2 regions of the Nocardioides sp. QY071 genome follow, and region 1 is predicted to be linked to the other one. Evidence: riboswitches for the same ligand, from Rfam matches in the RefSeq annotation. Region 1 holds a riboswitch; the other holds the start of a gene.
What was found. Region 1 has a riboswitch for glycine ahead of gcvT (glycine cleavage system aminomethyltransferase GcvT). Riboswitches for the same ligand answer to the same signal wherever they lie in the genome.
Positions count from the first base shown of each region.

Region 2: linked by a shared signal. The riboswitch ahead of gcvP (aminomethyl-transferring glycine dehydrogenase) and the one ahead of gcvT (glycine cleavage system aminomethyltransferase GcvT) in region 1 are both predicted to bind glycine.

Region 1 covers NZ_CP124681.1:2,158,435-2,161,803, reverse strand. The annotation lists gene QI633_RS10365 (endonuclease/exonuclease/phosphatase family protein) at 1-226, opposite strand, end outside; gene QI633_RS10360 (SDR family NAD(P)-dependent oxidoreductase) at 314-1,840, opposite strand; glycine riboswitch at 1,926-2,021, shown strand; gene gcvT (glycine cleavage system aminomethyltransferase GcvT) at 2,179-3,297, shown strand; gene gcvH (glycine cleavage system protein GcvH) at 3,315-3,369, shown strand, end outside.
Region 2 covers NZ_CP124681.1:2,674,499-2,677,867, forward strand. The annotation lists gene QI633_RS12835 (bifunctional nuclease family protein) at 1-440, shown strand, start outside; gene QI633_RS12840 (MerR family transcriptional regulator) at 629-1,192, shown strand; glycine riboswitch at 1,226-1,316, shown strand; gene gcvP (aminomethyl-transferring glycine dehydrogenase) at 1,402-3,369, shown strand, end outside.

The DNA of each region.
Region 1 (3,369 bases):
CTGCATCACCGGGGTACACGTCCGGCCCGGCGGTGGACACCAGGACCTCGTAGCTGCCCGGACCGGCGAAGTCCCAGTCGAGACTCACGGTGACGGTGCCGCGTGTCACCACCTGGGCGGACACCCATGGGGCACCGGGGTGGGCCGCGGCGCTCGCCGGCGACAGGGCGGACAGCACGCCGAGCGCGACGGCGAGGACGGTCATCAACGACAGCAGGCGACGCATGTCTCCACCTTCGGCCAAAGGGACACCACATGCACGTTCGTACCCCAAAAAGGTGATGACATGACCGATCGGTCGTGCTCCGATGACTCACCAGGGTGAGGGCTCGTAGTCCTTCACGAAGCATCCGTACAGGTCCTCGCCCGCCTCGCCGCGCACGATCGGGTCGTAGACGCGCGCGGCGCCGTCGACGAGATCGAGCGGCGCGTGCCAGCCCTCGGCGGCGATCCGCAGCTTCTCGTGGTGCGGTCGCTCGTCGGTGATCCAGCCGGTGTCGACGGCCGTCATCAGGATCTTGTCGGTCTCGAACATCTCGCCCGACGAGGTGCGGGTCATCATGTTGAGCGCGGCCTTGGCCATGTTGGTGTGGGGGTGACCGGCGCCCTTGTAGCGGCGGGAGAACTGTCCCTCCATCGCCGAGACGTTGACGATGTACGCGCGACGGGCACCGTTCTGCACGGCGGCGCGCAGCGCCGGGCGCAGCCGGGAGTTGATGAGGAAGGGCGCGATCGAGTTGCAGAACTGCACCTCGAGCAGCTCCAGCGGGTCGACCTCGTCGAGCACCTGGGTCCAGGAGTTGTTGTCCTGGATGTCGGGGATCAGGCCACCGGCGTCGATCGCGGTGCCGGCCAGGTGCTGCTCGAGCGAGGCACCGCCCGCCTTGAGCGCGAGCGCGGTCATCGAGGCGGCATTGTGGGCGGCGAGCGCCGCCTCGGCGGACTCCCCCTCGTGGTGGGCGACCGCGTGGTCCGCGAGGGCACCGGCGATCGCCGCCGGGTGCGCCTCGGAGATCCGGTCGAACGCCACCATCTCGGGCAGCTCCTCGATCCCGAGCGACTCGGCCGTCGGCAGCGGCGCCAGCTCGCCCTCGGTGAGGTGCGTGTAGGCGCCCGGCAGCCGTCGTACGGTCTGGCAGGCGTTGTTGATGATGATGTCGAGCGGGCCGTCGGCGGCGACGTCGTCGGTGAGCGCGATGACCTGGGTGGGGTCGCGCAGGTCGATGCCGACGACCTTGAGCCGGTGCAGCCAGTCGACGGAGTCCTCCATCGCGGCGAACCGGCGTACGGCGTCCTTCGGGAACCGGGTCGTGATCGTCGTGTGCGCACCGTCGCGGAGCAGGCGCAGCGCGATGTACATGCCGATCTTGGCGCGGCCGCCGGTCAGCAGCGCGCGCTTGCCGGTGAGATCGGTGCGCTGGTCCCGCTTGGCGTGGCTCATCGCCGCGCAACGCGGACACAGCCAGTGGTAGAACGCGTCGACGAGGGTGAAGTCCTCCTTGCAGATGTAGCAGCCGCGCGCGGTGAGCAGCTCACCGGCGAAGGCGCCCTGCGCGGTGGAGACCAGCGGGATGCCGGCGGTCTCGTCGTCGATCCGCATCCGCGAGCCGGTCGCGGTCCTCTCGATGATGTCCTGGTCGTGCCGCTGCCGCTCCATGCGGATCTCGGCCCGCCGCTGCTTCTTGATCAGCTTGTACATGTACGACGCGGCGCGCTTCATCGTGCGCACGTCGTCGTGCTCGGGGTCGAGGAGCGGGACCTGACGGAGGACCTTGAGGGTGATCGCGAGCTCGTCCGGGTCGATCCGGGTCAGCTGCTCGTCGGAGTCGGGGCGAGGCACCGCCCGATGGTACGGGGACCCGCTGCCGGATGCCGTATGCTCGCCCTGCGCCATGATGCGCGTCACAACTCAACATCGCGCCGTTCGAACCCCGGCGGGAGAGCCCCGGTCCCACGAGGACGGGCGCCGAAGGAGCAAATCTCCCCAAGAATCTCTCAGGCCCCCTGACCGCCGGGACGAGGCGAACTCTGGAAAGACGGACCGGATCCACCGGTCCGCACCCACGGTGCAAGCCGCCCGGCCGGGCGGTGAAGCTCTCAGGTAGCGATGACAGAGCGGGGAGGCAACCCAGCCACGAGCGCGGCACACCGCTGCGCTCTTCACGAGGAAGCCTCCCGATGAGCACACCTTCAGCGACCCCGCGGCTCACGCCGCTGCACGACGTCCATGCCGCTCTCGGCGCGTCGTTCACCGACTTCGCCGGCTGGCAGATGCCGGTGCGCTACGGCTCGGAGACCGCCGAGCACCGCGCGGTGCGGACGACGGCCGGGCTGTTCGACCTGACCCACATGGGCGAGATCGAGCTGGTCGGTCCCGGTGCCGGCGCCGCGCTCGACCACGCCCTGGTCGGCCGCCCGTCCGCGATCGGCGTCGGCCGCGCGCGCTACTCGATGATCTGCGCCGAGGACGGCGGGATCATCGACGACCTCGTCGTCTACCGCCTCGCCGAGGAGCACTACCTCGTCGTCGCGAACGCCAGCAACGTCGCCGTCGTGGCGCCCGAGCTGGTCGCCCGTGCCGAGGGGTACGACGTCAGCGTCACCGACACGTCGGCCGACTGGGCACTGCTGGCGGTCCAGGGCCCCGCTTCGGCGCAGATCCTCACCGGCCTCACCGAGCTCGACGTCCCGTCGCTGAGGTACTACGCCATCGATGCCGGCACGGTCGCCGGCGTCGACGTGCTGCTCGCCCGCACCGGCTACACCGGCGAGGACGGCTTCGAGGTCTACTGCCGCCCCGCCGACGCGGCTGCCGTCTGGGACGCGCTGAGCAGGGCCGGTGAGTCACACGGCCTGGTCCCCGCGGGCCTCGCCTGCCGCGACACCCTGCGCCTGGAGGCCGGGATGCCGCTCTACGGCCACGAGCTGGACCGCGCCACCACGCCCTTCGAGGCCAACCTCGGCCGGGTCGTCGTACTCGACAAGCCCGAGGGCTTCGTCGGCCAGGCGGCGCTCGCCCGGCGCAAGGAGGAGGGCCCGCAGCGGGTCCTCGTCGGCCTGGTCTCCACCGGTCGCCGCTCGCCGCGCGCGGGCTACCCGGTCCTCGACCCGGCCACGGGCGCCGAGGTCGGCGTCGTCACGAGCGGCTCGCCCTCCCCCACGCTGGAGAAGCCGATCGCGATGGCCTACGTCCCGCCGGCGCTCGCCGCCCCGGGCACCCGGCTCCAGGTGTCGCTGCGCGGCACCCTCGAGGACGCCGACGTCGTCGAGCTCCCCTTCTACAACCGCAACCGCTGAGACCTCAGGAGACCACCATGAGCAACCCCACGAACCTCCAGTACACCGCCGAGCACGAGTGGATCGCCGTCG
Region 2 (3,369 bases), 520 kb from region 1:
TGGAGATGCCCTCCAACCAGCCGATCGTCCTGCTCCGAGAGGTCACCGGCGAGCGCTACCTGCCGATCTGGATCGGTGCCGTCGAGGCCACCGCGATCGCCTTCGCCCAGCAGGGGGTCGTCCCGCCACGGCCGCTGACCCATGACCTGATGCGCGACGTGCTCACCGCGACCGGCAACGAGCTGAGCGAGGTGCGGATCACCGACGTGCGCGAGGGCGTCTTCTACGCGACCTTGGTCTTCGCCTCCGGCGTGGAGGTCAGCGCGCGTCCCTCCGACTCGATCGCGCTCGCGCTGCGCACCGGTACGACGATCTTCTGCTCCGAAGAGGTCCTCGCCGAGGCCGGGCTCGCGGCCCCCGCCGAGGAGGAGGACGAGGTCGAGGCCTTCCGCGAGTTCCTCGACCACGTCTCGCCCGAGGACTTCGGCGCCGAGGGCTGAGGCGGCTGTCAGCCTCAGGCTGAGGTTGAGGGTTTTCGGCGACACGCCCAGCCATGTCTTTGACCGGCCCGACACCGCGGTCGTACCGTGAGGGAGTCGAAATGACAGCAGTGCAATCCCCCTTGCCTGAAGCGCCGCGACCTGGAGGTTCCGTGAACGAGCAGCAGCCCGAGAAGGTCGGTCAGGACGTGACCGCGGCGACTGCTGCCGCGCAGGAACAGGGGCTCCTGTTCACCGACGATGTCTCGCCGCTGCCCAGCGACCTCGGCTACCGCGGCCCGACCGCGTGCAACGCCGCCGGCATCACCTACCGCCAGCTCGACTACTGGGCCCGCACCGGCCTGATCGAGCCCAGCGTGCGCGGCGCCAAGGGCTCCGGCTCGCAGCGTCTCTACAGCTTCCGCGACATCTTGATCCTCAAGATCATCAAGCGACTCCTCGACGCCGGCATCTCGCTGCAGAACATCCGCACCGCGGTCAGCCACCTGCGCGAGCGCGGTACCGACGATCTCACCCAGGTCACCTTGATGAGCGACGGCGCATCGGTCTACGAGTGCACCAGCAACGACGAGGTCATCGACCTGCTGCAGGGTGGCCAGGGCGTCTTCGGCATCGCGATCGGCGGCGTGTGGCGCGAGATCGAGGGCACGCTGGCCGAGCTCCCGAGCGAGCACGCCAACGAGTCGGAGCAGTCGGCTCCGGTCGCCGGCGACGAGCTGGCCGCTCGCCGCGCGGCGCGCAACGTCGGCTGAACAGGTCGCAGACCTGTAGGCTGTACCTGCTGTTGATGCTGCACGGGAGAGTCAGGCCCCGTGCCTGCGCCGAAGGGGCAATCCCTCCCCGGAACCTCTCAGGCGCCAGGACCGTGTGGAGCAGGCAACTCTGAAGGCGCAGTGACGCGCCGACAGAGGGGGAGGGCTCGATTCATCTCATCGACCCGACCCGAGGAGCACGCCTGCTCATGAGCGCACCCTTCGTCAACCGTCACATCGGCCCGGACGAGGCCCAGGTCGAGACCATGCTCGACCGTCTCGGCCACACCTCGCTCGACGCCCTGATGGACGCCGCCGTCCCGAAGTCCATCCGCGCCACCGACCCGCTCGGCCTGCCGGCCGGAGTCGACGAGGAGACGGCCGCCGCCGAGCTCCGCGCCCTCGCCGGGGCCAACGTCCCGGGCGAGTCGATGATCGGCCTCGGCTACCACGCCACGGTCACCCCGGCCGTCATCCGGCGCAACGTGCTCGAGGACCCGAGCTGGTACACCGCCTACACGCCGTACCAGCCGGAGATCTCGCAGGGCCGTCTCGAGGCGCTGATCAACTTCCAGACGATGGTCGCCGACCTGGCCGGCCTCCACACCGCCGGCTCGTCGCTGCTGGACGAGGGCACGGCCGCGGCCGAGGCGGTCGCCCTGGCCCACCGCGCCAACCGCAAGGCGGCCGGTCCGTTCGTCATCGACGCCGACGCGCTGCCGCAGACGATCGACGTCGTCGCCACCCGATGCGAGGGCCTCGGCATCGAGATCCTCGTCGCCGACCTGACCGACGGGCTGCCCGAGGGCCCCGTCTCCGGCGTGCTCGTCCAGTACCCCGGCGCGTCGGGTCGTGTGCCCGACCTCAAGCCCGTCATCGACGCGGTCCACGAGCACGGCGGCCTGGCCGTCGTCGCCGCCGACCTGCTCGCGCTGACCCTGCTCGAGGCGCCGGGCGCGCTCGGTGCCGACGTCGTCGTCGGCTCGGCCCAGCGCTTCGGCGTCCCGCTGTTCTACGGCGGTCCGCACGCCGGCTTCATGGCCGTGCGCGAGGGCCTCGAGCGCCAGCTGCCCGGCCGTCTCGTCGGCGTCTCCGTCGACGCCGAGGGGCACCTGGCGTACCGCCTCGCGCTGCAGACCCGCGAGCAGCACATCCGCCGCGACAAGGCGACCTCCAACATCTGCACCGCCCAGGTGCTGCTCGCCGTCACGGCCGGCATGTACGCCGTCTACCACGGCCCGGACGGGCTGCGGGCGATCGCCGGCGACATCCACGGCCTGGCCCGTCGCGCTGCCGCCTCTCTCCAGGCGGCCGGCATCGAGGTCGTCAACGAGACCTTCTTCGACACCCTCAACGTCCGGGTCCCCGGCCGCGCCGAGGCCGTCGTGTCCGCAGCCCGTGAGGCGTCGGTCCACCTGCGCCTGGTCGACGCCGACACCGTCGGCATCTCGTTCGGCGAGACCGCCCGCGAGGCCACGCTGGTCGCCGTCCTCGACGCCTTCGGCGTCACCGAGGTGTCGGCCGAGGGCGACGCCGGCCTGCCCGAGGAGCTCGAGCGCACCACCGAGTTCCTCAGCCACCCGGTGTTCAACACCCACCACAACGAGACCTCGATGCTGCGCTACCTCGCGCGGCTCTCGAACCGGGACTATGCGCTCGACCGCGGCATGATCCCGCTCGGCTCGTGCACGATGAAGCTCAACGCGACCACCGAGATGGAGCCCATCTCTCTGGCCGGCTTCGCCAACCTGCACCCGTTCGTACCCGCCGCCGACGCCGACGGCTACCGCCGGCTGATCGACCAGCTCGAGGGCTGGCTCGCCGAGGTCACCGGCTACGACCGGGTCTCGATCCAGCCGAACGCGGGTGCCCAGGGCGAGTACGCCGGCATGCTGGCGATCCGCAACTACCACCGGGCCAACGGCCAGGGCCAGCGCGACGTCTGCCTGATCCCGTCCTCCGCCCACGGCACCAACCCGGCCTCGGCGGTGATGGCCGGCATGAAGGTGGTCGTGGTCAAGGCCAACGACGACGGCACCGTCGACCTCGCCGACCTGCGCGCCAAGTGCGAGCAGCACTCCGAGACCCTCGCCGCGATCATGGTGACCTACCCCTCGACGCACGGCGTCTACGAGGAGACCATCACCGAGCTGTGCGACCTGGTGCACGAGCACGGC